DNA from 3 places in the Aliifodinibius sp. S!AR15-10 genome. Region 1 is predicted to be linked to each of the others. Evidence: riboswitches for the same ligand, from Rfam matches in the RefSeq annotation. Region 1 holds a riboswitch; each other region holds the start of a gene.
The links. Region 1 has a riboswitch for thiamine pyrophosphate ahead of NC796_RS17260 (TonB-dependent receptor). Riboswitches for the same ligand answer to the same signal wherever they lie in the genome.
Positions count from the first base shown of each region.

Region 2: linked by a shared signal. The riboswitch ahead of thiD (bifunctional hydroxymethylpyrimidine kinase/phosphomethylpyrimidine kinase) and the one ahead of NC796_RS17260 (TonB-dependent receptor) in region 1 are both predicted to bind thiamine pyrophosphate.
Region 3: linked by a shared signal. The riboswitch ahead of thiC (phosphomethylpyrimidine synthase ThiC) and the one ahead of NC796_RS17260 (TonB-dependent receptor) in region 1 are both predicted to bind thiamine pyrophosphate.

Region 1 covers NZ_JAMQKA010000030.1:24,281-34,879, forward strand. Annotated here, with positions in the region: gene NC796_RS17250 (M14 family metallopeptidase) at 1-1,642, shown strand, start outside; gene NC796_RS17255 (M28 family peptidase) at 1,724-3,016, opposite strand; TPP riboswitch at 3,201-3,296, shown strand; gene NC796_RS17260 (TonB-dependent receptor) at 3,356-5,836, shown strand; gene NC796_RS17265 (hypothetical protein) at 6,167-6,577, opposite strand; gene NC796_RS17270 (helix-turn-helix domain-containing protein) at 6,836-8,728, opposite strand; gene NC796_RS17275 (hypothetical protein) at 9,006-9,218, opposite strand; gene NC796_RS17280 (hypothetical protein) at 9,389-10,093, opposite strand; gene NC796_RS17285 (DUF4147 domain-containing protein) at 10,366-10,599, shown strand, end outside.
Region 2 covers NZ_JAMQKA010000048.1:17,939-28,537, reverse strand. Annotated here, with positions in the region: gene hemW (radical SAM family heme chaperone HemW) at 1-352, opposite strand, end outside; gene NC796_RS21370 (gamma carbonic anhydrase family protein) at 421-969, opposite strand; gene NC796_RS21365 (hypothetical protein) at 1,351-1,593, shown strand; gene thiE (thiamine phosphate synthase) at 1,774-2,415, opposite strand; gene thiE (thiamine phosphate synthase) at 2,388-3,014, opposite strand; gene NC796_RS21350 (thiazole synthase) at 3,007-3,795, opposite strand; gene thiS (sulfur carrier protein ThiS) at 4,462-4,665, opposite strand; gene thiO (glycine oxidase ThiO) at 4,680-5,804, opposite strand; gene tenA (thiaminase II) at 5,867-6,538, opposite strand; gene thiD (bifunctional hydroxymethylpyrimidine kinase/phosphomethylpyrimidine kinase) at 6,615-7,448, opposite strand; TPP riboswitch at 7,499-7,600, opposite strand; gene NC796_RS21325 (thioredoxin domain-containing protein) at 7,738-8,325, opposite strand; gene NC796_RS21320 (IscS subfamily cysteine desulfurase) at 8,352-9,494, opposite strand; gene nadC (carboxylating nicotinate-nucleotide diphosphorylase) at 9,608-10,438, shown strand; gene nadA (quinolinate synthase NadA) at 10,565-10,599, shown strand, end outside.
Region 3 covers NZ_JAMQKA010000010.1:83,483-94,081, forward strand. Annotated here, with positions in the region: gene NC796_RS08800 (HAMP domain-containing sensor histidine kinase) at 1-820, shown strand, start outside; gene NC796_RS08805 (CHRD domain-containing protein) at 967-1,512, shown strand; gene NC796_RS08810 (methyltransferase domain-containing protein) at 1,617-2,237, opposite strand; gene NC796_RS08815 (mechanosensitive ion channel domain-containing protein) at 2,241-3,233, opposite strand; gene NC796_RS08820 (hypothetical protein) at 3,245-6,241, opposite strand; gene thiC (phosphomethylpyrimidine synthase ThiC) at 6,652-8,472, opposite strand; TPP riboswitch at 8,679-8,792, opposite strand; gene NC796_RS08830 (ZIP family metal transporter) at 8,932-10,101, opposite strand; gene NC796_RS08835 (multicopper oxidase domain-containing protein) at 10,098-10,599, opposite strand, start outside.

The DNA of each region.
Region 1 (10,599 bases):
GTTTTATCCCAGTTACGGCGACACATATCCCATTTTTAACGGTTCTATAGGCATGACCTATGAGCAGGCCGGGCAGGTCGGGTTGAAAATCATCCAGGTGGAAGGAGATACGCTGACCCTCCACGACCGACTGATACATCATTTTACTACCGGGATGTCAACGGTGGAGGTGGTATCGCAACATGCGGAACAAATCGTTAGTGAATTTACCGAATATTATCGGAAATCAAGGGAAAATCCCGCCGGCCACTACAAAACGTATGTTATTAAAGGCGATAATGATCCCGATAAAATCCGTTCGCTTTTGCAGCTGCTGGAGAGTCATAACGTGCAGTATGGGAAAGCCCCTCGAACCGGTACATATTCTGGTTTTAATTATAATACTGGCCAAGATGAACAGGTTGAAATTACTACAAACGATTACTTGGTGAGTGCCTACCAGCCCAAGTCGGTGTTGGCACGTATTTTCTTTGAGCCGCAGCCGGAGCTGAGCGATTCCGTTACCTATGACATCACCGCTTGGGAGCAGCACTACGCCTTTGGGTTGGATGGTTATGCGCTAACGGAACGCCTCAACCCGGTATCTGCCGGGCTCCCAAACCCAAATATTGAAAATAACATCACTGGGAAACCGTATGCTTACCTGGCGGAATGGCACACGGTGGCAGATATGCAGTTGCTGGCCGCGCTGCTGAAAAAGGGGGTCACCATCCACGTGGCGAGTCAGCATTTTATAACGAACGGTGTCACGTATCAACCTGGGACACTGGTAATCACCCGAAATGAAAATGAACAGATGGGAACTCAATTTGATAAAGTGGTGCAGGAGACCGCCACCGAATTTGGGCAGCAACTCCACCCCGTATCTACAGGGCTTATGGACTCGGGCCCGGATTTGGGTTCCGGGGCAATGCGTTTTGTGGAAGCGCCAAATATTGCGCTGATTGCTGGCAACGGGACGTCTGCCAACAATGTCGGGGAAATCTGGCACTTTTTTGACAGGCAGATCGACTATCCGGTGACTCTCATTGATACGGATTATTTCAGCGGCGTAAATCTTAACAGGTATGATGTATTGATCTTACCAGACGGTTCCTATGAGGATATTCTTAATGAAGATCGATTTGCTGCAATCAAGGACTGGATTTTGGATGGAGGCCGATTGATCGTCCTCCAGGGAGCAAATGCGTTACTTTCGGGGAAAGAGGAGTTCGGTTTGAAAGCAAAAGAAGATACTGAAGTGGAGCGTAGTGGATTTAACTATTCTTCATTCAACCAGCACCAGAGAGAACGTATTAGCGAGGCAAATAACGGCTCTATTTTTAAAATAGCGATGGATCCCTCACACCCACTGGGCTATGGCTATGATGACTTTTATTTCTCATTGAAGTTGGATACCCAGGCATACGACTTTATTGAAGAAGGTTGGAATGTGGGAGTTGCAAATGCCGGTGCACATGTCAGTGGATTTGTCGGCAGTGAAGCTGAGAAAGACCTGGAAAATACGCTGGCTTTTGGAACGCAGGAGCTGGGAGAGGGCACAGTGGTATACATGATTGACAACCCGCTGTTCCGTGCTTTTTGGCCCAGCGGGAAATTGTTGTTTGGCAATGCCGTTTTTATGGTTGGCAATAGGAAATGAGAAACCAGAAGTAAGAAGTGAGAAGGGGAGCGTTTAAGCCTGTACCGCGGGCATTAGCTCGCGATTTAAATTATTGTTTGATCAAAACTGGATCTCCAGCGTCAGTTCTTTCTTATCTCTTTTTACGGTAACCGTGCTTTTTTGCCCTTCTTCCAGCGTGTTCAGTACCTCCATATATTCATAGATATCCTCGGTCGGTTGTCCATCAAGGGCAATGATGACGTCACCATTTTGCAACCCCGCGGAGTGTGCAGGTCCTCCACTACTGGTTCCCGTAATTCGCATACCTGTGCCCTCGAAGCCGTAGTCAGGTGTAACTCCCAGTGTTACCCCCTTGATCATCATATCTCGTTGCTGTTCATTCTCCGGCACTTCGGTAAACACAAGCTGGTCACCTGCCAACGTATCCAGCTCTTGAAGCAGCCTTTTGGTGTGTTCAAGAACCAGGTCTTCCCCCTCATAGTTAATGTATTCAGCATCATCCGAGGGGCGGTGGTAATCAGCGTGTGTATCCGTAAAGTAGTGCAGCACAGGAATCTGCCTGTTGTAAAAGCTGGTGTGGTCACTGGCCCCGGTGCCATCCGGAATGCTGTTTATGTTTAGAGAGTCCGTGTTCACATTTGCAATAATTTGTTCCCACGCTGTAGACGAGCCAGTGCCGAAGATAAGCAGTTTGTTGTCCTGCAGCCGACCCACCATATCCAGGTTGATCATAGCTTGAATTTGAATGAGCGGGACAAGGGAGTTTTCTACGAAATATTGAGAACCCAGCAGGCCGATCTCTTCACCGGAAAAAGCGGTGAAAACCAGGCTCTTTTGGGGAGGATGATTCGAAAAATACTGGGCAAGCTCCAATATGCCGGCCGTGCCGGAGGCATTATCATCGGCCCCGTTGTGGATCTGGTTTCGCCGCCGATTAGCCAGTGAGCCAAAGGTGCCCTCCCCCAGGTGATCGTAGTGTGCGCCAATTATGATATAGGTGTCGGGGTGTTCGCGGCCTTCAATCATTCCGACCACATTTCTTGACAGGCGAACATCTCCTGAATCCCGGGAGGAACTCGCCCCATGGGGATTCCTGACATTGTCCATATTGACAGTAAACGGTTGAAAGTAGGTGCCGCCGTTTCCAAGCGGTTGGAGGTCATACTTTTGGAAGAAGTCGGCGATATAATTAGCGGCAATAGCCTCTCCGCGGGTGCCAGTTTCGCGTCCACGCAGGGAGTCGCTGGCCAGAAACGTGATATGCGTTTTGATATCATTCGGTTCAATTTCTACAGAAAGCGGCTGCAGTGGGGAATCCTGCTGTTGGCCCTGGCAACAGGACAACAATATCGTTGAGCAGAAGACTGCTAAAAAGGTTGAGAACTGTTTCATTATGATATGTTTTATTGGTGCCTCTCAAAATCGGGAATCCATCTCAAAAGACGAAACCGTTTTGTTAATGAGTTAAGCTATCAAAGATCGATTTATAGTTATTTTGTACTTGTTTACTGCTTTTCAATTCTTTTTGATTTATTTTGTCTACACGTTATATTTGCGAATCAAAATTTGACACACTCACAATGGTTGGGGGTGCTTGCAATAGCGGGCTGAGATCATACCCTAAGAACCTGAACCGGCTAACACCGGCGGAGGGAAACCTGGAGTTCTTATACTTCAGCAATTCTTGCAAGTTTACCTCCTCCTCTTATAACTAAGTAAGACGGAGGATTTATGTTTAGATTCATTTCAAGCCTTTCAGGCACAATACTATTCCTGTTTTTAATCACCAGTACAGCACTAAGTCAAACGATATCCGGCACGGTACGGGATGCCCAGACGGACAAGCCGCTGGCCGGCGCCAATATTGTCCAGGTTGGCACGCAAAACGGTACCTCTGCCGATGAGAATGGGATCTTTCGATTGCAGTTGTCAGCTGATGGTTCCCGGGCGTTAACCGTCTCTTTTATCGGCTATAAAACGAAAACGGTGGAGATCGACCAAGTGGGGGAAGATCTTGAAATTAGCTTGGTGCCCCAGTCATTCATGAGCAACGAGGTGTTTGTACGCGCCCTGCGTGTTGACGAAGCTTCGCCTATGGCCTACGAGAACCTGGAACGGGAAGAGATCGAGAAAAAGAATCTCGGCCAGGATATCCCATCGCTCGTAGGTTCAACGCCTTCGGTGACAACGACGTCAGATGCCGGCGCGGGGATCGGCTATTCCGGGGTGCGGATTCGCGGGGTGGACCCGACCAGCATCAATGTGACAATCAACGGTATTCCGCTCAATGATGCGGAATCACACGGTGTATTCTGGGTGGATCTGCCGGATTTGGCCTCATCTGTTGAAAATATCCAGATCCAGCGCGGGGTTGGGACTTCCACCCACGGGGCCGGCGCTTTCGGTGCCACGATGAACATTCAGACTTCTGTCATGTCGGCCCAGCCCTATGGTGAGGTAAATACCGGGGTTGGATCGTTTAACACACGCAAGTACAACGTGCAGCTGGGATCCGGCCTGATGGAGAACGGCTGGCAGTTTGAAGGCCGGCTTTCCAAAATCGCCTCCGACGGCTACATCGACCGCGCTTCGTCAGATCTCAAGTCATTCTACCTGAGTGGTTCCAAAAGTACGGGTCGAAGCCTTCTCAAGGTGGATATCCTTTCAGGCGTGGAGGAGACCTATCAAGCATGGAATGGCGTGCCGAAACCGATCCTTGAGGGCAATGCCCAGGGCGTTGAAGATTATATAAACGGGTTGTTTGTGGGATCCGAACAAGCCGAGCATATGCGGGAAAACGTCGGGAATCGGCAATACAACGAATTCACTTACGACGACCAGACCGACAACTACCAGCAGGATCATTACCAGGCGCACTACTCCTACCAGCTTACCGACCGCTGGAACCTCAATACCTCGCTGCATTATACCTATGGTCGCGGTTATTACGAAGAATTCCGCAATAATGATGATCTGAGCGTGTATGGTATCGGGCCGATTGAAATCGGGAATACCACGATTACCAATAGCGACCTGGTGCGCCGACGCTGGCTGAACAACCATTTCTACGGTCTCGTATTTTCTTCGGAGTACCGCGTGCAAGACGAGTGGTCGGTGACCGTTGGGGGTGGATATAATGAGTATGACGGGGATCATTATGGAGAAGTGATTTGGGCCCGATATGCAGGCGACAGCAGCATTGAGGAGACCTATTACGACAATAACGGTTTCAAAACCGATTTCAACGTCTATGCCAAGAGTCAATACTTTTTCACTGATGCAATCAGTGGATACCTGGATCTGCAGTTGAGGGGTATCAGCTATAAATTCCTGGGCAAAGACACCCGTACCATTAGCGGGACACAACAGATTATCGATGTTCGCCAGAGTGATCGACTCAGTTTCTTTAATCCCAAAGCCGGCTTGGTATATCGTTTGGATGAGCGGCAGCGGGTCTACGCCTCATTCAGTGTGGCGAATCGTGAGCCCACACGAGACGAGTATGTGGATTCGACCCCGCAAAGCCGGCCCAGTCATGAATCCCTTTATGACTGGGAGTTCGGTTACCGTGGTTCGTTTAGCTGGTTTTTCGGTGCTGTCAACCTCTACTATATGGACTACAAAGATCAGCTGGTCCAGACTGGTGAGATAAACGACGTCGGTGCCCATATCAGGCAGAATGTGTCGGATAGTTACCGGGCCGGCGTTGAGCTGCAGGCAGGCGTGGAACTGACACCTGGTTTTGAATGGTCAGGGAACGCCACCTTTAGTCGAAACAGGATTGAAGATTACACCTATTACCTTGATAACTTTGACCAAGGTGGGCAGGAGGCTACGACGTTTGAAAGTACCTCGCTTTCATTTTCGCCCTCCTTTATCGGTAATTCCATATTCAGCTATACAGAAGGCAGCTTAACGGCTGAGTTGATCAGCAAATATGTTTCACGTCAGTATCTCGATAATACTGAAAACAGGAGCCGTTCTATCGACCCGTACTTTGTGAATGACATACGGCTTGGATATAATTTTACTCAAATACCGTATGTAAAAGGTCTGCAGGCCACGCTGCAGGTCAACAATGTGCTGGATGAAGAGTATGAAACCAATGGCTACACGTTTGGATGGGTAGGCGGTGGTGAGCAGCAGCACTATAGCTACTACTACCCGCAGGCGGGCCGAAATTTCCTACTTCAGCTTTCGTTCAAGTTTTGAGTTATGGCAGAATAGGACAATCAAAAGGCGAATCTGTTGATGGATTCGCCTTTTGCAATCTGCCGGCAATCCGTTTTAAACGAGGCCTTTGCAAAACCACACCATTTAAAATTGTCATCGCGAGCCCCGCGTTTTTCGGGGCGTGGCGATCCCCACACGAGGGGAGATTGCCGCATTTCGCTCATTTCATTCGCACCATTCGCAATGACATAGGGTTTTGCAAAGCCCCCTTAAACATGAGTTAGGCACGAATGAAGTTCTGGTTAAAAATACTCAGATTATCACGGTTTATGCTGTAAAATACATCCTGTGTCATTCCTGATGCTTGTATTACTCCTTTGACCTGGTGCTGCACCACCGTGATACGAAGGAGGTTGCCATTGACCTCTCGTATTCAAACTGCATGTATAGTTCATCAGTACCTTTAACTTTGGAAGAAATTTGATGAAATCCAGTGGATTCCGTCAGGTAAAGCAAATTATTGTGGCCAACATTACCATTTTGGTCTATCGCTACCCAAACTCCTTCCAGCTGGGGTTGAGGTTGTATCCTTGAAGAAGTGGCAGTACCATTCGGTGTTTCGCTACAGCCGGCGAACAACAACACCAGCGTCAATACAGTCGCAAAAATTATTTGTGCATTATTTAACGTGAGTTCGACATAAACAGTCGTTACGATTTGCTTTTTATCACTAACCTTCCAGCTACCAAAAACCGGTCGCTGACCGGCATTTAACAGCATTCCGGGTAGGCCGAGGACTCTTCCACCAATTGCTCGCTTCCGACCGCTCTGCGGCGGAAGCCCCTCTGACGCTCCGCGTCTCTGTTACACCAAAAGGGTTATACTGGACGCGGAGCGTCCCAACAGGTCCCAACGCAGAGCATAGGGACCAAGCGTCGGGTAATTAATAAGAAATCTTATATCGAACTGACGTTAAACAAAGATGCTGGCGGGTATTTACAACTTAGCCATTGTGATATTGGAAGATAGGATAAACCGTTAAAAATTCGAGAAGAGGGTAGATCTGCTTCTGACATTCATCCGCCCAAGAAGATCCTGGAAGTGCGGATTGTCATATAGGGGTTCAAAATTGGGATTCCACTCGATCCAGGGCATCCAGCTAAAGCGGGACTCATAACAGGCCTCCAGCCATCGCAAGGCTTCATCTTTGTCACCAAGCGCGGCATAGATTTCAGCAAGTCCCCAGTTGCCGATAGGGGTGGGGTTTGATGATAATTCATTCGCTATTTCCAGGGCTTTATCTGTCATGCCAGCTACGGCATAGGTATGACCAAGCCCGAATTTCCATCTTGGATTTAATTCAACAGCTCTTTCATGAGCTTTTATTGCTTCCTCATAATTCTCATCTGCCGCATAGGCAGACCCGAGCACATAAAATCCGTAAGGATAACCGGGGTTTAGCTCCAATGACTTTTTTGCCGCTGCAATCGCTTCATCATACATGCCCAGCCACCAAGCCTGAAATCCCAAATAGACCGGGTAAAGCGCTGTAAAGGGATCCAGCTTCATAGCCAATCTGGATTGTTGCAGAATGTCATCCGGACTGCCACCTTCGAGCATAACAAACCAGCTGTAGTGAGCATAGGTCTCCGCGATATTCGGGTCGAACTTAATAGTACGTTTAAATCCCCTGCTCGCTGCGTCCCAATCCCAATCGTTATAAAGGTCGACAACCGTATGTGCAAGGTGTACCTCTCCTAAACTGTTATCAAGTTTCAGAGCTCTTTCGGCTGCAGCTTGTGCCAGTTCATATGCATCGGCAGGCGGAGTGATACCATGGCCAGAGGTATTATATCCCAGTGCCAGTCGAGCCCAGGGCAGGGGATCGGCCGGATCTATTCGTGTTGCTTCAAGCAGGTAGGAAATTCCTTTTTTGTGCGATTCCGGTGTAAATTGATTGAGAAGATAGGTGCCCCTCAAATAGGCTTTATAGGCTTCGGGATTTACTTCTCGTCGATTAGCCAGCAGGGAATCCTCTTCCGGTGTAAGAGTTACCTGCACGCTTTGAGCAATATCGCGAGTTACATCACTCAACAAAGATAAAATGTTCTCTGTGTTACGATCATAACTTTTCGCCCAAAGATGCTGCTCTTCAGGCCCTGCCTGAATAAGTTGTATTTGTATGCGTACGCTGTCTTCGGCTCTGTAGAGGGAACCTTCAATAACGTTTTCAACGCCCAGCTGTTTCGCAATGTCTCTTATATTTAATTCTGCATTTCTGAATTGTAAAGTGGAAGTCCGTGAAATAACACGGAGTTCGCTAAGCTGGCCTAATTCTCCTATCAAAGCATCGTGCAGACCGTCCACAAAAAACGCTTGCTCTTCGTCTCCGGTCAGGTTATCCAGGGGCAATACGGCTATGGAAGTTTCCGCACCTGACTCTTTTCCCTGACCATTCTGAAAGTAGAAGTAGCCGCCAATTACCACCATCAGTATTAATAATACTTTTGCCGAATAAACAAGAATTGTATTTTCCCCTTTCGTTTGAGTCGAATCAGTATCAACTGGATAAGAGGAGACTTCATCCTCTGGTTTATAATGAACTGCTTCGCCCGGTGGAAACCCGTAATAGTCATGGAAACATTTGCCGAAATAGGCCGGGCTGCTGAACCCGACCCGGTAGGCAATTTCTGAAGCAGTGGCCACTTCCGCTTTTAGCAGCTCCATGGCGTGCTCCAGCCGAATCTCCCTGATAAATTGACTGCTCGATTGCCCGGTTAGCTTTTTTAGCTTCCGATGAAGCTGGGAGCGACTCACCCCTGCTCCGCTTGCCAGGTCCTCAACACCAAACTGCTCGTTATCGAGATTTTGTTCAACAATTTCAGTTAGCTTCTGGATGAAAGCTTGTTTCATAGAGGGTTCACGAATCATATATAGCGGGATTTAAGTAGTGGCTATTTATAATTCAAGACCTGCTCAAAATAGTCTCTATTATTGTTACAGATTATATAAAGGATGGGTTAAATTCAATAGATATAATCTCTTTTGATTAAATAGCTGAAAATATTAAAGGCAAATCGTTTGCATAGGAAGCAATCTCGAAAGAAAGTAAAATAATCTATTCTTATGATAAAAACCCTCTACACAAGTGTATAGAGGGCTGATAAGATTACCCAAGAGGTCTCCCTGTCGGATTATGAATTCATCATCATCGTCCCAATCCGAATCCTTGTCTACCGCTCTCATTGTGATCCACCAGCCAGCCGCGCAGTATCTCCCAGACGAGGTCGGGGGCGTTGTTGGCTATAAACAGATCGGCATGGCCGAAGTCAATGTTACGCTTGTCTTCCGGTTGCAGACTGACCGTATGAGTGGTAATGTCGTCACTAGCAGTCAAACTGAGCGTATTAATAAAAAACATTTAATAATAGGATCATAAGTACCAGTTATTATATCGCTGTGATAAATGAGATATCAAATCTTGTTGCGTCTATTGCAAGCAACCTTGGTTTTTCTACTGCACATAAAAACCTCTACACAAACGAATGTGTAGAGGTTATTGCTCAAGAGCGTTCTCGCAGAGGATATTACCTAATCGTCGTCATCGTCATTATCACGCCAATCGTCGTCATCATCCCAATCATCGTCATTATCGCGGTCGTGGCCACGGTGTTTAGGTAATACGAGGACGGCGGAAAATTCGTGGTCGGTTCCGGCCCCGAAAGCCACAAAACTGTTGGTTAGCCCACCACCTGTTGCACCTTCAAACCGCCCGGTACCCCCTGTAAAAACCATGGGATCCATAAATTCGAAATCATATCCGGGCTTATCGGTCGGCAGCACGGCACCACGGATTTCGCCAAAAAGTTTGTCGCCGTTGGAGAAGGTGAAGGTACCTATTCCTTTGTAGTAGGGCAGCGCCTCGTTATCGGTAAGTTGCCCGTCATCAACAACATCCGTAGGATCTATACAGAAGTTAAAATGAATAGAAAAGTCACCAATATTTTCTGCATGACCTTCTCCCACCTGGGTATCCAGCACCCTGGGATCATTGCATCGAGGATCCACAACTTGGCCGGTGGTGTTGGTAAAAAATTTTGCTTCAAAAGCTACGACAAGCTTATGCCTTTCGATCGGGAGCTTTCCATTTATGTGGTTATTCCCCCTGTTCCCTGGGGCAAGGTTTTCCAAAGAGGAATTCTCTTCCTGAAATTCATCATCAACCTCGCTGACATCGCAGGCAAATATCAGGCAAATACAAAGAAAGGCAAAAGCAAAAACATTGAGTGTCTTCATGGCATTAGGGTTTTGATTATGGTTTTATTTCTTCAAGATGCTTCTAACAACTATGTATGAAGATGGGAAGAGTGGCGATAAGATAATTATCAGCTATGTTGTAAAGGCTTTAAATTTTGTGATTCGATTAGCAATTATGTCGCAAATTAGTGGTTATTTGTTGCATCCGGCTTTTTTTACTCAGCTGACGAAACTTTCTTTAAGACTAGAATTCTACAGCAAGAAAAGCTATTATAGTTATTAACGGAACCGCGGAAATAGATACCAAGGATATGAACAGGTTGGCCGAAGAGATATTTAGCCGATCGCTGGAGACAGAAAATCCCTCCGCTGTTTTAAAAGAAATCATTAGCCATAATAGGATCGATATTGGTGACACCAGTATAGACCTGGACCAATATCCAGCGATCTACGTTGCCGGCAGTGGAAAAGCTGCGTGGGAGATGGTGTACACGTTGTGTGAGGAGCTCGGCGAAAGAGTAAAACGGGCGCTGGCCATCAGTTCC
Region 2 (10,599 bases), on a different contig from region 1:
CGCCCATGCTGGAACGGGTGATTCCCAAATTCAGCAACTCTTTGAGGTAATCTTTGTTCACATCGTCCGGGTTCATTTCCAGGGTAATCTCTTCCGTATCCAGCCGGAAAACCTCGTGGAGCGCTCCCATAACTCGTTCAAGGTCGGAAGGCTTCAGCAGGGAGGGGGTGCCGCCGCCAAAATAGACCGATTTTACCAGTTCTTGCACATACTGTGTGTTGGAATAGGATTTGATCTCACTAATTAAACTGTCCACGAATTCATTGCGATACCCCGTTTGGGTTATGAAATAGAAATCGCAGTAGGAGCACGCCTGCTTACAAAACGGGATATGGATGTATATGCCGGACATTCTATTTGTCGAAGGTTACAGGTTGCATGTTGAAGGTGAGTTAATCTGTAACTTTTAACCTTCAACATTCAACCTTTAGGAGTGTAAAATGGGTTTTGCTCGTAGTTATCTTTTTTCTGGTATGCGCGGGAGTATTTGATGTAGTTCTCGGAGTGCTTCTTTATGGATGCGATCTCGTCATCAGTTAGTTTCCGTTTCTGCTGGACCGGGGATCCCATAAAGAGGTATCCTGATTCCAGTCGCTCGCCCGGTGGTACCAGGCTTCCCGCCGCCACAATTACATCCGATTCTATAACGGCCTCATCCAGCACCGTCGTATTGATGCCAACCAGCACCCGGTCTTGGATCGTGCAGCCGTGGATCATGGCGCTGTGACCGATCGTCACCTCGTCACCGATGCTTGTGGGACCCGTTTGATTCATCACGTGAATGCAGACGTTGTCCTGCACGTTGCTGCGCTCCCCGATCTCTATCCAGTTGACATCACCCCGGATCGTCACGTTAAACCAGACACTGCTCTGGCTGCCAATAGCCACATCTCCGATGATGTCGGCACTGGGAGCTACAAACACGGTATCGTCAAATTGAGGAGACCTGTCAAGAAATTCGTAAATCATGGCTACGCTTTTGCTGCTTTAATTTCTGTTGGTATCAATAATAACATTTTCTGCTTCGATAATGAACTGGGGCTCGATATTGCGTACTGCGAATTGCGTATTTTCTTGTGCTTCCTTTTGAATGAAATCATAAACACTGAGAAATCCGGGCTAAGGAGTTTCCACTAATAAAAGGGTGGCCCCTTACTACTCCGAGGAAAGTAGTGGTCTACTTCTTGCTACGGGAGACGGAGTAGCTGCTCAACAGGCCTGAGTAGTCTACCAAAGGGTCTTGGGTAGTCCGCTCAAGGAGTTTGAGTAGTCCACTCAAGATGTCCGGGTAGTCTGCCCAAGAGGCTTGGGTAGTTTACTCAAGGGGTTTGAGTAGTCCACCAAAGAGGTTTGGGTAGCCTGCCAGAGGAGTTTGAGTGGTCTACTTGCAGCGTCAGAGTAGTCCTCGGTCAACAACGCAGCGCTTATCCGCTCGGTCCCAATGCTCTGCGTTGGGACCTGTTAGGGCGCTCCGCGTCCAGTATAACCTATGGTGCTACAGAGACGCGGAGCTTTATGAGGGGCTTCTGCCGCCGAGCGGACGGAAGCGAGCAATTGGTGGGCTTGGAATACGATGGTGTCATTGCGGAATGAACGGAGTGCACCGTAGCTTTGGCAAAGGTGTGCGAAGTGAATGGAGTGCGGCAATCTCCCACTCAGAATAATGCCTTAGCAACAAGCGGAGCTCGCAATGAGTTTTTATCTCGTTCCGTACCTCCGGTACGGAACGCAAAGAAGGTAGCTCTGCTACCTATGAGCCACGACTCATTAAAACTAAAACAGGTCGACAAATGTTTGTGCGGCCGCCCGCGGATCTTCGGCGGCACAGATGGCAGAGGATAGCGCGATGACATCAGCACCGGCTTCGATAACCTGCGGCGCATTGTTCAGCGTAATGCCACCGATTGCCACCAGCGGAATAGAGACCGCTTCAGCCACTTCTCGAAGCGTGCCGAGTCCCCGCGGAGCATAAGATTTTTGTTTTGTGGTGGTCTCAAAAATATGTCCCAGTGCTACATAATCAGCGCCAGCCTCTTCCACCTGCAGCGCTTCTTCCAGGTTCGATGAGGTACCGCCAATGATTTTCTCATCCTCCAAAAGTGTACGCGCTGCAGGGATCGGCAGGTCATCCTGTCCCAGGTGAACGCCGTCAGCATCGCCAGCCAAAGCCAGGTCTGCGCGATCATTGACAATGAATGTGGTATCGGTTCCGGTGGTAATTTGTGATATCTCCTTGATTGTCTCCAGCGATTCCCGGGCAGATGCATTTTTATCACGATACTGGATCATGCTGATTCCAGTTTCCACAGCTATTTCGGCCAACTCCTGGTGCGAATATTGTTTTTGGATCGTGGTATCTGTGATTAAGTAAACTCCACTCAAATTGCTCATAAATGCTGTAATCTTGTTTTCCATTCTTCAATTTTCTGTGGGATGGAATCCGCTGTCATAATTGACGAAATCCCGGCCACGCCGTGTGCTCCTGCCTCTAGGCACTGCACTGCTCTGGCAGGAGTAATTCCTCCAACGGCATAAAGAGGTATCCTGACATTCGAAACCACTTTCTTTAACTTTTCAAGTCCCTGCGGATCACCGTACTTTGCTTTGGAAGCCGTATAGAATACAGGTCCAAAGAGCAGGAAGTCAGCCCCATCTGTTTCGGCTTTAAGAGCAGAATCAATCGAGTGCACGCTGGCACCGACTACCAGGGAGGAGTTGAATTGTTTGATATCACCAGGGCGCATACTCGTTTCCCGGCAGTGCACGCCATCAGCTTCCACCGCCAGTGCGATATCGGCCCGGTCATTAATGAATAATCTAGCACCATATCTTGAGGTGGTCTCCCGCAGTTTTTTTGCCAGCCTGTAAAGTTCTTTTGCTGAAAGATCTTTTTCACGCAGTTGTATTGCTCGAATCCCGTTTTGGCAGGCCTCTTCTACCACCTCCGGGAGCGGGCGGGGGGCACATTGCGTACGATCGGTGATCAAATAGTATCGGAAGGGGAGGTTACTCATCCGTACCGGAGATCTCCATTCGCCCCTCCATCGGGCTGGAAGCCTTGGCGTAGAGCCTGCGCGGCATGCGACCCGACTCGTATGCCAGTCGCCCGGATTTGATAGCCAGCTTCATCGCTTCGGCCATCTTTACCGGGTGCTTGGCCTGGGAAATAGCGGAGTTCATCAGCACTGCGTCCATGCCCAGCTCCATCGCGATAGCGGCATCAGAAGCCGTTCCTACGCCGGCATCCACGATCACCGGCACATCCACCTGCTCCCGAATAATTTGCAGGTTGTACGGGTTCCGGATGCCCATACCCGAACCGATGGGCGCCCCCAGCGGCATAACGGCGGCACACCCCATATCGGCCAGCTTCTTGCAGGTGATAGGGTCGTCATTAGCGTAGGGTAACACGGTAAAACCCTCCATAATGAGCTGTTCGGCGGCTTTCAGCAGTTCCGAAACATCGGGGAAGAGTGTCTCATCATCCCCGATGACCTCCAGCTTCACCCAGTCGGTTTCCAGTGCTTCACGACCCAACTGTGCTGTTAACACTGCTTCTTTAGCTGTGTAGCATCCCGCTGTGTTTGGCAGGATGAAATAGTTGTCATGGTCAAGGTAGCTGAGGATATCCTCCCCATCTTCACGATCCAGGTCGGCCCGACGCAGGGCTACGGTCACAATTTCGGTGCCACTTGCTTGCAGGGCCCGTCGCATGGTGTCGGGATCGGGAAATCGCGCGCTCCCCACAATCAGGCGGGAATCAAATTCTTTGTCGGCTATGGTTAGTTTGCTCATGGTATTCTCAATTATGAATTGTAAATCACTGTTGTCCAGTAAAAAACTTTTGGTGTTGCCCTATTTCTCATTCCTGCTATTCATTTTTTGTACGGCCAAAAAACGAACCCAAAAAGCCGCCAAAGAATCCCAGATGTTGTTCTATCCTGCCTATCCGTAGCTTGTTGCTTTGGAACATCACTCAGCTTTCCAACAGCTGGCTGCAGGGATTCTCTGGACTCAGAAGACCTTGTTAATTTCTTACTTTTAAAGGCCCATCAAATAAACTCATTGTAGCAACAAGAAAAAACGAATCATTTTTGCCTGACGAGAAACTAGGAAAGGCAGACTATTAGCCCACCTTCAGACCTTAGACCTTCTAACTTCAATTAACGGTTCAACAATTCAATATCTCGGGAATCACAGATTTTTTCTTTACGCTCTGCACCGATCCCTTCCGGGCGGTCAACTTTACCAAGGCCGGAAGGCGGAGGCAGGTTTATTCGTATATGGCTTGTTTATAGCGAAGGATCATATTTAATTGCTTATCTAAAAACGGTATGTAGTGAACTTAAATGCCATTTTCCCCAAGATGGAGTAATTTTCCCAGACACTAATGATCCTGAATTCTTAATTCTTCATTCCTAATTCTTAATTCTTTATTCCTAATTCTTAATTCTTTATTCATCAACCGCCTTGCGTGGCACGAATGATCTCCACCCGGTCGTCTTCTTCCAGCTCCTGCTTATCCCATTTTGTTTTGGGGACAACAGAATCATTGAGGGCTACAGCTGTTCCTTTCCCTTCTTCTTCAACTTCGAATTGCCGGAGCAGTTCTTTAACGGTTTTAGCTTCGGTGTCAATTTTATCTCCATTCACGTGCAATTTCATAATGTTGTAATCTTTTATGCTTCCTGTCCAGTTTTTGAAAATCGTCCCGGCCGAAATGATTTTACAGCCTCGGCAATACTGTCATTCAATATCTCCTCCACTATAGAATAAACAGTCACAGGCGTCAACAGGATTCCGTGCCGGTAGTGCCCCGTGGCGTAATATAGTCCTTTCATTCTGGTTTGCCCGATAATGGGAGCATGGTCGCGACTGGCGGGGCGGAGTCCGGCGATGGTCTCAATTAGCGGCAGATCATATATTGAAGGAACCGCTTCCCAGGCTTCTTCCAAAAGCTCCTTTTGTCCTCCAGCCGTGGGCATTTTGTCAAATCCCTTCTCTTCACTGGTCGCTCCCAAACGGATCGTACCATCCTCTTTCGGAACCAGGTAGAACCGCGGAGAGCGAACAATGCCTTTCAGCTCGCAATCCGGTGTCTTTTGCATTGTTATAATTTGCCCCTTAACCGGCCGGATGGGCGGCTTGAGCTTATCGGGAATCCCTGATACCTGTCGCGACCAGCAGCCAGCCGCCAGTACAACTTTGTCGAACTGAAAGTTGGATGAGGGGGTGGATACGCCTTTAACAGCACCACCCGACCGGTGAATCTGTGTCACTTTGTTTTGCTCCAGCAACAAACCGCCGCACGAAGTAAAGGCCTCTTTCAGGCACTGCACAAGTGCACGATTATCGATCTGGGCGTCATCCGGCAGCCATACCGCAGAGACCACTTTTGGAGAAAGCAGGGGCTCGCGCTCACGGGCCTCGGTACCGGTGATCATCTCCACAGTGAGTGATAATTTTTCCCTGAAATCGTAAAGGCGTCTGAGGTGTTCGGTATCATCGCGGTCAACGCCTACCAGCATGGTACCACAACGGTCGATTTCGGGGACGTTTTCGGTATCTTCGGCAAGCTCATTAATAAATTTCGGGTATAAGCGCAGACTCTCCTGGCCAAGTTTCATCAGCTCGATCTCCTCAAACCCGACTTCGGCGTACGGGGCCAGCATACCTGCGGCGGCGTAGCTGGATTCCTGGCCGATGGTGCCTTTCTCAAATAGTGTCACTTCCGCACCACGCCGTAACAGCTGCCAGCCAATGCCGAGGCCGATAATACCTCCACCGATGATACCGATTTTCATGTTTTGAGGATCCTTATTCTTGAAGACACGAGCATCGTGTCTCTACATTTATCTACCTTCTACTAACTACCTTCCAATACTTCCTGCAGTGGCCACTGCTCTTTTTGGTACGCACTGTTCCAGAACATCCACTCCAGCTCGGTGGCTTTTATGAATGCCTGTTTCATCTCCTGGAGCCGTTCTTCCGACTCGTCGGCCGCCACATCATTCGTTATCGCTATAGCCCTGTTGACGCTCTCCTCGAACTCTTCCCCCGCGTAGGTATCGATCCAATCCTGGTAGGGGTTGTCATCAGCGGCATTTTTATAAATTTCCATGCCCACTTTGCGGTAAATCCAGAAGCAGGGCAACAGGGCGGCGATATTAACCGCATTATCTTTGGTAGCTGCCGTGGAAAGCAGAAAATTGGTATATGCAAAACAGGAGGGTGATTTTTCGGGATTCATTTCCGTGCCGTATTCCTCGTAAAAATTCTGGTGCAGCTGTTGCTCCACAACCACTGCTCGGCTGGCAAAATGGAGGAAGTCGTACATCTGCTTTGTGGAGTCGGACCGGATTCCGGCCAGCGATAACGCCCTGGAGAATTCGGCTAAATAGAGCGTATCCTGTTTTAGATAAAAAATAAATACATCTTCGGGTAGCGTGCCATTGGTCAGCTCCTTGATAAACGGGAGCTCAAGAATGGCATCATAAATATGTTCGATACTAGCCCAGAGTTCGTCGGTGAATTTCATTTATGAACTTTTTCAAATTATAAATTATGTGGCCATGTGCGACGCACTTCCGAAGTGCGTCGCACATAGTGTTTGTTTACTCCCACCACTGGTAGAAATGGTGCAGGGGACCGTGTCCGTTGCCAATGGAGTACTCGCTGCCTGACTCTATGGCCCCGGAGATATATTTTTTTGCGGATTGGACTGCCTCTGGTAATGGTTCACCTTTTGCTAGTCCTGCAGCAATAGCGGAGGACAATGTGCAACCGGTTCCGTGTGTGTTTTTTGTGTGAATTCGCTCAGCTTCATACCAATAGACATCCTTACCGTTCACATCCTTTTCCCCAAGCACCAGGCAGTCTATGCTTTTTTTATCACTAAAATGCCCGCCTTTCAGCAGCACTGAATCGGGCCCAAAATCAAGCAATTTACGGGCAGCCCCCTCCATCTGCGTCCGGTCGTCGATTTTAATATCCAGCAGTGTTTCCGCTTCCGGAAGGTTTGGAGTGATATTGGTACTAAGTGGGAAAAGCTGGGTCTTCAGGGTTTCAATCGCATCGTCCTGGATCAGTTTGGCCCCGCTTTTGGCCACCATTACGGGGTCCAGCACTACGTTTCCCACATTATGTGCAGCCAATCGGTCGGCAACGGCCTCCATAATTTCACTGTTGAACAGCATGCCGATTTTGACTGCGTCTACTCCGAGATCCTCAATAACGGTATCGATCTGCAGTGAGACGAAGTCAGGCGGCAGGGCGTGGATTCCGGTTACATCAGTAGTGTTCTGTGCCGTCAATGCTGCAAAAACAGACATTCCATAGCAACCCATGGCCGAAAAAGCTTTGAGGTCGGCCTGCACGCCGGCACCCCCACCGCTGTCGGATGTAGCGATCGTTAGCGCTCGGGCATATTGTTTTGATGGCTTACTCATAGGTCAAACAGCAGTGGATTTGATTATTTGCTGTTTACCGATAGAAGGGGAGAGTAATTCTGTCGTTTCCCTCCGCTGGTGCTAACCAGGTCAAGTGTTGAGGATGTTATCTCAGCCTTCCGAAATAATGGAAAGCACTCCTAACGACAAACAGCAGTCATTAAATGAACGAAATGATGTTACCTAAAAACTCAGGGCTTTGCAAGCTTTTGAAAAAGCGTAATTCGTAATGCGTAATGAGTAATTTTTTACTAGCTATTAAACGGAATAACGAGAACCTCACGCATCACTACGTGTCTTCCGGCATCTGGCTTTCTACAAGGGACTTAAACTGCTCATAGTTGCGAGGCAGCTGTTGCACCTGGATACCGTTGATAAAGAAACTTGGAGTAGAATTAACCCCCATGTTGACGCCTTCCTGTTTTTGCTCCATAACAGTTTTTTGCGTCTCACCGGAGTTCAGGTCGTTTTTGAACTGATCGAGGTCAAGTCCCAGTTCCTTGGCATACCCGACGAAAACTGACTGTGGGTTCCCCGAACTGGACCAGCTGTCTTGATTTTCGAATAACATATCGTGCATCGCCTTGAACTTTCCCTGGTTGCGGGCAGCCTCTGCAGCCCGGGCAGCTAATGCCGCAAACTGGTGGCTGTTCAGTGGGAAATAGCGGTATTCAACGGCAACTTTACTTCCCAGTTCTTGTTTCAATTTTTCAACAATGGGGTGGTAATATGCGCAAGCCGGACATTGATAATCGCTGAATTCAGTTATTACCACATCGGCTTTACTGCTGCTATTACTGCTTTGGGCATATGCTCCCATCACAGAAGCAGAAAGAATAACGATACTGAGTGAAAGAACTCGTAAAAATGTATGCATGGACCTGTATCTGGTGTTTAGATTCGTTAAAGCTTAATCATACTAAAATGCTTGGTCAACACTTTTTTCAAGATTTTAACAGCTTCTTGTATTTCCTGTTTCGTCGTCTCTTTACCTAACGAAACACGGATGAATTCTCGTACCTCCTGTTCATCGCGACCCAGTGCCACCATGCTGGACGCCGGTTTCTCGGAACCCACCGAGCATGCACTACCTGTTGAAATAGCCAATCCATGCCTGTTGCACTCAATCATGGCATACTGCCCCTCCATACCGTGGACCCGAAGTCCAATAATATTGGGAAGCCCTTCAGAGTCGCCCTCTATAGCAACATCAAATTCACTGTCGGCCATCAGTTTTATAAACTGGTTGCGCAGTTCTCGTTCGCGCTGCAGCTCTTCTTCCCGGATTTTAACAATATCGTTGGCAGCTGCCATAAACGCACCCACGCCGGGTACATTCACCGTTCCGGAAGCAAATCCTTTTTCCTGGGTGGTGCCGGGGATGACGGACTTCCAGCTCAGTGATGGATTGATGTAGGCAGCGCCCACCCCTTTGGGACCATAAATTTTGTGGGCTGAAATAGAGATCGCATCAAGGCCTGCTTTTTTTACATCCACCGGAATTTTGCCGAAAGTTTGCACGCAATCACTGTGAAAGAGGATCTCATGCTTATTCAGCAGCTCCCCAATCGTTCTCAAATCCTGTATGGTTCCGATTTCGGAGTTGCCGTGGTGCACCGATGCCAGGATCGTATCTCCCCGAATCATATTCTCAAGAGCATCCAGTTTGACCCGCCCTTTTTGATCCACCGGGATGTACTCCACTTCATATCCCTGCTCCTTCAGCATTGTGAATACATTTCGTACTGAGGAGTGTTCGCCGCGCGTTGTGAGCAGGTGACCTGAACCACTGGAATTGCCTTTAACGAGGGATTGAATCACCAATTCATTGGCATCACTGCCACCGGCGGTAAAATAGATCCCGCGAGATTCGGCATTGATTATGTTGCCAATGGTTTGCCGCGCCTGTTCCAGGATCTGCTGGGCGGTAGAGCCATAATCATGCAGGCTGCTGGCATTGCCGAAATGTTTCCGGGCCACCTCGCCGTACACTTCAAGTGCGTGATCACTCATCGGGGTCGTGGCCGCATAATCCAAATAAATCATCGGGCTTAGTTAACTCGTTGAAAATGCTTATTATTAAGGCTTAAATATAGGGAATTAACCTCAGAAAGAAACAAGTGAGCCGGCAGGCTTACGAAAAAGCCATATATTTTTGCGTGAATAAACTAAAGCTCCAGGACATTATTCGAGAAGCACTTGCTGAAGACCTCGGGTTTGGTGACCTGACCAGTGATTTTTTTCCGGGTGATCACAACTCAACCGGTATTTTTACTGCCAAGGCAGAGGGGGTGCTTGCCGGCCTCGATGTGATTACGGAAGTGTACCGCCAGCTGGATGACAGTGTGAACGTCGATCTTTATAAAGACGATGGAGATATCATCCAAAAAGGGGAGGAGATTGCCCGGGCGGAAGGCCCGACAGCCGCACTGCTGAATGGCGAACGCGTGATTTTAAACCTGCTGCAGCATATGAGTGGAATTGCCACGGGCACGAAACAGGCGGTGGAAGCGTTACACAGTGCTCATACCAGGATCTGTGATACGCGTAAAACGCTGCCGGGCCTGCGGATGCTGCAAAAATATGCCGTGCGCTGTGGCGGTGGATACAACCATCGGTATCGGCTGGATGACGGCGTAATGCTAAAAGATAACCATATCAAGGCGGCTGGAAGTATTGGAAATGCTGTTAAGAAATTGCGCAGTCAATTGGGACATATGGTCTCCATTGAAGTGGAAACGGAAACCCGGGATCAGGTGTTACAGGCTGTTGAATCGGGCGCTGAGATCGTTATGTTTGATAATAGAAGTCCGGAAGAGGTGGCGGAATTTGTAGAACTCGTTCCTGACCACGTTATCACGGAAGTCTCGGGCGGTATCACCATCGATACCATCGGAGATTATCGTGACAGCGGTGTAGATTATATTTCGATGGGTTCGCTGACTCATACGGTAACTGCACTCGATATTAGTTTTAATTTAAACCAGTAGAAAATATTGTTTATATCCTGAGAGAGGAAAGAGTTTAATATTTTTGGTTGGAGGGATGATATCTCTCACACCAACCCGTTACACTTGGGATTAAGACACAAAAGATCAGATAAAACGATCAGCACCATGGAAACGCTAGACTTTTTAAAACAAGATGAACA
Region 3 (10,599 bases), on a different contig from region 1:
TAAATTCGACCAGGGAGATCTTGATCAGCGGGTACCAGTCAATTCAGATGATGAGATCGGTCGATTAGCGAAAAGTTTTAACTCGATGGCCGATACGCTCCAGGAAAATATGAAGGAGCTCAAAAAAACTGACCAGCTCCGTCGTGAGCTTATTGCCAATGTTTCGCACGACCTGAGGAGTCCCTTGGCCTCAATTCAGGGCTACCTGGAAACGATTTTACTGAAAGAGTCGACACTGAGTCATGAGAAGAGAAGGAAATACCTGGAAATTATTCTGAAGAATACATTCGGGTTACGCCAGCTGGTGGAGGAGCTTTTTGAGCTCTCGAAGTTGGATACAAAGCAGGTTGAGCCGGAAGTCGAGCCATTTTCGATTAGTGATTTGATACAGGATGTGGCTCTTAAATTTGAGCAGCAAGCCGATGACAAGGGGATTCAGATCGTGGCCGAAAATGCTTCTGGCCTGCCCCTTGTAAAGGGTGATATTGCACTTATTGAGCGCGTGTTAAGCAATTTGATAGAGAACTCTATTCAGTATTCTGAGGAGGGCGGAATCATCCGATTGGAGCTAAAACAAGAGGGGGCAGCGGTGCAGGTACAGGTCAAAGATACCGGCGCGGGAATAAGTGAAGATGATCTGCCCCATATCTTTGATCGTTTTTACCGGGCGGAAAAAAGTCGTTCTCGTTCTGAGGAGGGTACAGGCCTTGGCCTTGCCATCGCCAAGAAAATTATGGAGCTGCACGGTAAAGAAATCCAGGCTCAGAACCGGAATGGACAAGGGGCTGTGTTTACTTTTGAGCTGGACAGGGCAAATTAACAGTATGAAATTACAATCTTTCCACAGAGGAACTTTCATGCCTTTAGTGTAATATATATAAGTTGTTGTTTATGCATGATTTAGATAGGTTTATGAGCAGGTATGAATACTAATTGTTTCTAATATCTTATCTGGAAGAGGTTACTATGTTAAAAGGGAATGCACTTCACGTTTTGGTAGTCGTAATAGCACTGGGTTTTTCGTTTCTGATTGGATGCGGTGGTAGCCAGGAAAAGGCAGATTCCGCAGCATCGGAGGATACGATGATGACAGAAGAATCGATGCAGCAGCCGATGCAGGAAGAACCGATGGATATGGCGGAAGGTCAAACGTTCCAGGCTGAGCTTAGTGGTTCAAATGAAGTTCCCTCGGTCGAAACCAGCGCAAGTGGCACTTTTACCGCTACTTTGGTTGGTGACAGTATTCACGTCCAGGGAAAATTTTCAGGGCTAAGCAGTGATTACGTGGCGTCTCATATCCACAAGGCAGTAGAGGGAGAAAATGGTGGACCGATTATAACTCTGGAACCGACCGTAGGTGCCGACAAGCTTTCCGGCTCATGGGACGCTTCCTACCTGTTGGATAGTGCCCAAATTACAGCCCTGAAGTCGGATAGTCTCTACATAAATGTGCACAGTGCTGAGCATAAGTCGGGAGAGCTTCGCGGGCAACTTACTCCTTCGGGAATGTAAGATCATGCTATAAAAAGGATGTGAGCAGGAAGCGCGGATTCAACGGGTAAACGGATTACTATAATCTATTTGAGATCATCCGCCCAAACCGCGTCACCTGCGTTCTATTTGTGCGCTTCCACAAAAAGAAACTTCCAATACCGCCAGTTCCAGCTATCGGTTTGTTGGACACGAAACCCGCTTTTTTTAAGCATTTCCTCCAACTCCGGCAGGGAGCGGGTATCGATATAAGCCGAAGTCAACAGGTTGATAACAGTATTCATGAATCTGAAAAGGCCGGACCTGTTCCAGTCCAGCAGGTAAAGGTGACCACCGGTTTTTAACGTGAGATGCAGCAGGTCCAGCGTTTGCTGTTGATTGTGATAAAAATGAAACGCGTTCAGGCAAAACACTCTGTCAAAGCTGTTCTTCTCAAATGGAATGCGATCAGCACGAAATTTGGTGAAAGAAAGACGTTCATCTTTTGGCAGGCGATTTTTGGCAATGTTGAGCATGCCCTCAGAGGGGTCGTTAATGACAAGTCTGCTAAATGGAAACTGCCTCTCCACCAGTTTTTTTGCCAGCAGACCGGTTCCACCACTCAGGTCCAATATCCAGTCATCAGGTTTGGTCTCGATCTTGCTCAGAAATTTTTCATGCGTGTGATAGAGGTATCGCTTCCACTTTTTTTCATATTCCCCGGCCGTCTGGTCATATTGCTGGATTGTTGATTCTGACAGGGGCATATTTTATGCTGTCTCCTCAAGTGATCGAGTGAGTAGGTTCCGCCGATTTAGTTCAGACAAGATAAGCTCCGTCATCTCACTTTGAAACGGAAACTCGTAACGTATATCAAGCACATACGCTTTGACTCGCAGTTTCAGAACGAAGTTTTTTTCATGAATTTCATTTTTTGCAATCACTACCACCGGCTTTTTCAGGTAGACATACCGCGATGATACAGCGGCCTTATAGGCGATTCGCTTTACGAGGTCGATATCGATATCGGCGGGCAGGAATATCTCAGCCACTACCTGGCAGTCCAAGGCCCCGGAGTTGGCATTTGAGATCGCCTTGCTGGAGATCTCTCCATTGGGCAGGCTCACCACCGAGTCGTCCGGCGTAACAATGCGCGTGGACCGAAGTCCAATTTGGACAACCTCGCCATAGTAGTCCCCAACTTCAATTTTGTCCCCCACCTGGAAGGGACGGTCCAGGATGATAATAAAGCCACCGAATATATTTTTCAGGATATCCTGGGAGGCCAGTCCCACCGCAATACCGATGGTGGCCGTTACGGTGATGATTGTCTCAAACGGCGGATCGATAATGCCTGCTATGACAATATAGAGGGAAAACGACCAGATCGTGATCCGAACAATAGGCACCGAGCGCTTAATAGCGAGCCGGTACTTCGAAGTTTTTTCAGAGAGATTATCGATAATCTGGATCAAAAACCGGTTCAGGAAATAGGTGACAGCAAGGATGAGCAGGATCATGAAGACCATGCCAAATGATATCAGTTCCCCAATTTGCCCTACGAGTTTCTGGGGAGTGTCACCATTCGTTTCCTCTGCCTTTTCAGAGGTAGTTCCCGAAGTTGGGATCTCAACTTTCAGCGTGTCGTTTTGCTGTACTGTAGCGGTGTCGGGCTGATTGTCCTGCGAAAAAACCGTAGTTGGGATTAAGCAACTACTCAAACCTACAAATAGAACAAGGAAAAGAATATATGCCTTTTTCATATGTGGTCTCCTCAGTATAGATGTATGATATTTCGTTCTTTCAGTACCTTCACTACCTGTCGATACATCAGGTGATTTAGCGTGTATTGAGAATCGTTTTGCTGCAGCAATCCCCTTGTTTTCAGGCGCGTCAGAATTAACCGGCTCTCCTGTTCATTCAATTGCAGGATTTTGGAAAGTTGGGAGGGCGTAAGTGAGTCGTGGAGGACCATGGCAGAAAGGGGGAACAATATTTCAGGCGTGAGCTCCTCCACAAGCTCAAGTTCGGTGACCTCAAGCGGTTTGATATAAAAATGGGTATCACTGTATGCCCGAATGGAACGAACCCAAAAGATCATAGCAATGGAGGCGTTACCCTGGGCTAAAGCTGCAAGTTTCTCAAAATAGGAGTCACGCAGATATTCCTGTGCTTCCTCTTCTTTATCAAGGAGTTTGCGGTAAGCCCGGTCCTTGTTCTGCGACTCCCCCGGCTCGAAAACCAGTTCATAGCCACTGGCTTCATGGCGTTTCATGATCACCGATTTGATCTGTTCATCAGTTAAGTTGTCAGACTTCAGGATATGTGAAAAATAGTCGGCCACCGATAATGTTTTCTGCAGGAAATGCCATGCATAGGAAGAGCAGCTGGTGATCCAGAAGATATTATCTTTGGTCTCTGAAATAATATAAAGCAGGGTTTCCAGTCCTCCATAGCCATTCAGGTTACGCAGGTACAGGTTTTGGAGTGCTTCCACCACAATGATCTGCTTTTTTCTTCTCTTGAGTGAAGCAATGATGGCATCTACAGAGTTGGATTTGTTCATGCCAAGCGCTTCCCCCAGTAATTTTACCACCTCCTCTTTGGTGGAATAGGTTTCTCCCAATACAATACGAGTTGTCTTGGCTTTGGGAAACACTTCATCGAGGGCAAAATTAAGATATGTCGATTTCCCGCTGCCCTTTTCACCCATTACAGCAAATGTTGCTGGAAAGCCGCTCTGCCAGTTTTCATAGGCTCTGCTCAACATGTTGAAGTTTTCATTCATCGTCACATAAAAACGCCGGTCGGTGTCAGCAGAAAAGTTGAACAGACGGCGGTAGATATAGGGAAGCTCACCGACTTTGGAGTCGGTCTCCGTGAGATAATGTGCTATCTCTGCTTTCTGTTCCTCTTTCTTTTTCTCTTCTTCAAAGCCCAAGAATGTTGTCACCGAATGGAAGTATTTCTTCCACTTTCGGAGCAAAAATCGTCCCAGTAGCGTGATGCGATCTTCCATTCGGGCCCATCGTGCACGTAGCTTCGTAGTCCAGCTTTGGGCTGTTTCTTTCACCCTGTATCTTGCATCAAGGATCTGGAAATCACTCGGATCTCCCGTATGGAGCAGGTTGAGCAGTCGGCTATAAAATGCGCTGCTCTCTTCAAGGACAACATTTCTCAGCTCATCCTGCTTTTTAGCTATCGATTCGGAACACTGTGCCAGCTTCAGTTCACTCCGTTCAAGGGCCTCGCGTGCAATGCCTATCGGGTCCTCTGTCTCCTTGCCTTTCTCTTCAAGAAGTTCCTGCGAGGAACCCATATTTACCTCAATTACTTCACGAATCTCTTGAAGTTCATTGATCTGAGAACGAAGGAACTCATCATACTTTTGGAACCCGGGATTCACTTTACCCAGCACATGCTCCTTCAATGCCCGAATTACCAGCAGGCGCCACTCAATAGTCTTGTAGCTGAGTGAGGGGGGATCCTGGTCCAGCTTCTGGTCATGAACAAATGGCACGCTGTCTGCAACTTCATTGGCTTGCAGCAGGGCCTTTTCAGAAAATTGTTCGGCCATTTGGCTAAGCTCTCTTTGCTCAAGCGATTTTTCCACTGAATTGATCAGCTTATCCAGCTTTTCCTCCAGTTGCACTCGAGAGGTTTTCAGGTACTCAAGCTTTTCTTTCTTGGATCTGCTACTGTCCAGCTCATCCAGCTTATCTTGAACTACATGCAGTTCCTCCTGCACTTTACTTATTCTTACAAAGAAAAAGCGTTTGAAATAATCTTCGATGGATTCGAAAAATGACCGGCTATCTTCCTCCAGCCGGTTTCGGAAATCCAGGAACCTGTTGATCGTCCCGGTTTTGTCGAGGAGTGATTGCTGCACTTTTTTCCACTTTTCCGCATGATCCGAAAGCGTTTGTGCAGCCTTTGATTTGGTCCTGTTAATTCGTGCTTTACTGTAGAATGAGGCCCTTTTCTCGAACGTCCCTGCTTTCTCGAAGTGATTAAGGAGAAGCTTCTTAACCGCCCGCCGGTCTTCACCCAGCTCTTCGTGAAGGGCAGCTTTTTGCGATTGAATCTGTTCCAGGAACTCCTCCACCTGCTTTTTCAGACTCTTGTAAAGCTCCGACAGGTTGTCTTCACTTTTACCGCTATATTCTTCAGCAAGAAACTCCTCCAACCCTGATATTATTGTAACCAGCGGTCTTTCATCCTCATTGATCCACCATTTGGGGAGCTGGGTACGGGCAAACAGGTGATATTCAATAACCTGCTTGAGTGGAATATGTTGAGTCCATGGCTGATAGGTTTTTTCAGGTTTTTTGGACTTCCTTCGTATAAAGTTAAGCAGATTGTGGCCAGACCGGTCAATCGAGCGGAAGAGACGCTTGAACGCTTTCCCGGTTTTTACAACAATCGAGTCTTTTGGCAGAGGGCGGAAGCGATCTTCATTCTGTTCAATTGTTGCCTCACGGTCAAAGCTTCCCGCAAATTGATACACAGCCACCATATAGGCGTCAGCCAGTTTATCCTGTTCCTGCTGGTCGAGCTTGTTATTTAACTTCCCAATGGCATTTTGGAGTTCCGAAAGCAGCCAGGCAGGTGTAGGTTCTGAGTCCTGGATATTATCCAGCAATTCTTTCAGTACCTCCTCAAAAGACTCAAGCCGAGATGTTCTCTTCTTTTCTATAATCTGGATAAAGTCGGATTTCGACTTTTCCTCAAGCGCTTTCTGTATATCCTCTACACCAGAAGTTTTTGTCATGTCCCCATCCCGCTGTAAAATACCTAAAGTTAGTTGAACTGAATTCGTCCTGATAAATTTAAACTATCGATGATGATAGCCTTAATTTAATTGTAACTAAAATAAGCCAAAATGTGATAGAAATAATACACTAGACAATTCAGTATGATTTACCTAGTGCCTAGAATGTTTTTCATCATAATCACGTTCGAAACGAACCGGATGTAGTGATTGCTGATGCTATTTATGGCCAACTCAAAAAGTTATTTTAGTCTGTTTGTAATTATAGGTGTTCCTTTGATATGAACAAATCCGCCAGGTGGGCTAAAGTAACAGAAATAATTTGAGTCTGAAGGTCTGGGAGGGTAGCGCAGGAATGAGCTCCCGCACTGGTGTCAAGGTGTACTCTCCTACTGTACAATCAGTAGTAGTTACTGATAGATTTCACCTCCTTTATCCATGAACTCTCCCGACTTTTCCTGCATCCCTTCCTCGCGTGCTTTCTTGGAGTCATCGATCTGGCGCTCCTCCGCATATTCTCTGACCTCCTGGGAAATTTTCATGGAGCAGAATTTGGGACCGCACATGGAACAGAAATGAGCTACTTTGGCCGCGTCATTGGGCAGGGTTTCGTCATGATACTCGCGGGCCCGGTGCGGATCCAGGCTGAGGTTAAACTGGTCGTTCCACCGGAACTCAAAGCGGGCCTTGGAGAGCGCGTTGTCGTGGGCCTGTGCCCCGGGATGTCCCTTGGCCAGGTCAGCTGCATGCGCGGCAAGCTTGTAGGATATCACACCCTCCCGCACGTCGTGCTTGTTGGGCAGCCCCAGGTGCTCCTTCGGCGTAACATAGCAGAGCATAGCCGTGCCGTACCACCCGATCATGGCCGCCCCAATCGCCGAGGTGATATGATCATACCCGGGCGCTATGTCTGTAGTGAGGGGACCCAGCGTATAGAATGGGGCTTCATGGCACCACTCCAACTGTTTCGCCATATTCTCCTTGATCATGTGCATAGGTACGTATCCCGGCCCTTCGTTCATCACCTGCACGTCATACTCCCAAGCGCGCTTGGTGAGGTCGCCCTGAACCTTCAATTCAGCAAACTGTGCTTCGTCGTTCGCATCGGCGATGGAGCCGGGACGCAGGCCGTCGCCGATAGAAAGTGAAATATCATAGGCAGCACAGATCTCACAGATCTCGTCCCAGTGGGTATAGAGAAAGTTTTCATCGTGATGCGCCAGGCACCATTTGGCCATAATGGACCCACCCCGCGATACGATGCCAGTTACCCGTTCCGCTGTCTTGGGAATAAATCGGAGCAGCACGCCGGCATGGATTGTCATATAGTCAACGCCCTGCTCGGCCTGTTCAATAATGGTATCCCGGAATATCGGCCAGTTGAGTTCCTCAGCTTTGCCATTCACCTTTTCAAGTGCCTGGTAAATAGGAACAGTACCCACCGGGACCGGGCTGTTGCGGATAATCCACTCCCGTGCTTCGTGGATGTTATCGCCCGTGGAGAGATCCATGATCGTATCGGCGCCCCATCTGGTCGCCCATACCAGCTTTTCCACTTCTTCGGCAATGGAGGAGGTCACGGCAGAATTCCCCATATTGGCATTAATCTTTACCAGGAAATTACGGCCGATGATCATCGGTTCCAGCTCCGGGTGATTGATATTGGATGGGATGATCGCCCGGCCTTTTGCCACTTCATCACGGACAAACTCCGGGGTGATGGTGTCGGGTATTTCAGCACCCATCGGCTGCCCCGGGTGCTGGTCCAGCAGGTCGCTGTCTTCCAGGGACTGGCGTTTCTGGTTCTCACGAATGGCGATGAACTCCATCTCGGGCGTAATGATCCCTTTCCGGGCATAGTGCATCTGGGTGACCCGCCGCCCATCTTTCGCCTTTCGCGGTTTGTGAGTATGCTTAAACTGCAGGTGAGGTAACTGGGGATCATCTCTCCGTTTGCGGGTGTATTCTGATGAAAACTGCTCCAGCTGCCGGGTATCGTCCCGTTCCTGAATCCACTGCTCCCGGATGCGCGGTATCCCTTTTCGGATATCAATGTCAGTCTGGGAATCGGTATACGGCCCGGATGTGTCATAAACATAGACGTCTGGGTTGGCTTCGGTACCGAACAGGGAGGAGGTTTCATCCTGTGAAATTTTGCGCATGGGAACCTTGATATCAACGCGGCTGCCCTGCACAAACACTTTTTCCGAGCCAGGCAGCGGCTGTTTCATGTCGCTGTCCAGTTCTGTGTTGCCAGGTGTGCCCGGATGGCTTCTATCTCCATCGGAATGGAGGCTCGTTGTTTTGCTGTGATCTTCTTTGGATTGGTGGTCTGAATCAGACATAGTGATCTCTTCCTTATAAGTTGCAGATATCAATTACAACGAAAGAGGGGAGACTTGAAGAATCCTGGTGAAACAGTGCTGTAACGTAAAAGATGTGTCACCGAAAGCTTCCTTCCGTCGGTACTAACCGAGTCAAGTTCCTGGAGTTTTTCTCAGCCTTATCGATCCCTGCACAAGGGAGGGACAAAGCACCCCCAGCTTTCGCTGGAACCAACATAACAAGGGAAGAGGTGGCGTGCAAGTTTTCAGTATTCTAAGATCTGCGAACTCTGTGTAATCAGCGGGTGAAACTTGCCTAATCGGTGGTTTATTCTTCCCCACCCGTAGATGATGCTGATGTCCTGGTTAAACAGCTACTAGCAGCGCCGTGCCATACATGATGGCGACTCCCAAGACAAAACCAGTAAGATTAGGAACGGTAAACCACGACTTGGAAGGAGCGTTTTTGGTGAGAAAGACTCCGACTTCCACAATAACCTGTAGGATAGCCCCCGCCCCGATGGCAAACAGGATAGCGCCCCAGTGCGGTGCGTATGAAAAAGCCCCGATAAGCGTTCCGGCTGCCGCAGGGAGGCCCGCCAAGAGCGTCAGATTGACGAATGTGCCGAAGCTGGTTTTCCTGCTCAACAGGGGCGCTGCTATACCGATACCCTCCGTCAGGTTGTGAAGGGTAAATCCCACCACGAGAAAAGAGCCCAGCGCCGCTTCACCCGAAGCCATAGCCGCCCCGACCGCCAGCCCTTCACCAAGGTTGTGGAGCCCGATACCGAAGGCCAGGTAGGTGGCCAGGGAAAGACCTTCCGGCGCCTGTCCACCCCGGCGACCAACAGCAAAAATGATTAAAAAGGCAATGCCCGTGGTCAGCCAGACGAGCAGGTTACCACTGAATACGCCGGCTGTCTGCTGTGATATTTCAAATCCCTCTTGCAGGGTGTCGATAAACAGGTACGCGAGGAGCCCGATTGTGAGTGTGAGCAGAAAGTTGAGCCCTTTAGATCCCAACGTTTTCAGGTAGGGGTAGAATAGCAATCCAAGGCCTACTGGTATTACCCCGATATAGATCCCCAGCAAAATATAAGCACCCACACGCTGCAACGACCAGGCTGGTGTAGGTTCCGCAATTTCAATGGTATGGCTGAACGTTGCGCCGGTACTTGTGATAAGTTTTATTTCGTGTAGCTCATGCCGAACCCATGGGTAGGGAATGTCTATTTTAGCAGTAGAAAGGCGAGATAAGGAACCTTTCGGAGTCTGTGTAAATTCCCAGTAGGCGTCGTCGACCAGTACCTGGGCTATCTTGACCGGCTCCGAGCCATTGACGCGAACGGTCAGGTGGATACCCTCCTCATCCAGCACGGTACGCTCCACGGTTACTTCTTCAATGGGAGGGGCCTGAACACCCAGCGGCTCCAGGGGATTGGTTGCAAAAAACAGGGCGATCGATCCCAAGAGTAGTACGACTGGCAGTATCAGCCAAGTCCATTTCGGAAGGCGTTGTGTTATCTTGTCGCTCATACCGATATCTCCGCATCCTTATTTACGACATCGAAAAAGCTCATCCAGCCCAGCTCGGCAAACTCTGACTGGTGAGCGTGGAACATATATTTGCCGGGCTCAAAGTCTTCGAACGAAAATTCTAGAATTCCACGCTGTGCCTGGCACATCATCACCGTATCGATATTCTCATTTGTGGGGGTCAGCGTGGTGCCATGATCATAGAAGTCGAAGAAGTTGGCGTGCAAGTGAAAGGAGTTGATCGGGTCGAACTCCGTGATGTTGATCAGGTAGACCCTGATCGGCTGGTCATGTTGCACTTTGATCGGTTTGTGTTGATAAGCAAACGCGACCGTATTAGCGGCATACACTTCATTATCGTTGTCAAAATTTGTGTCAAAGCCGTTCATTACGATTATGAACTCCTGCCAGCGTTCGTTTTCCTTGGTACCCAACAGGCGGGAACGAGCGGTATCTTCATACTCCGGGTGACGCTCAGGGTCAGGATCGACAATAAAA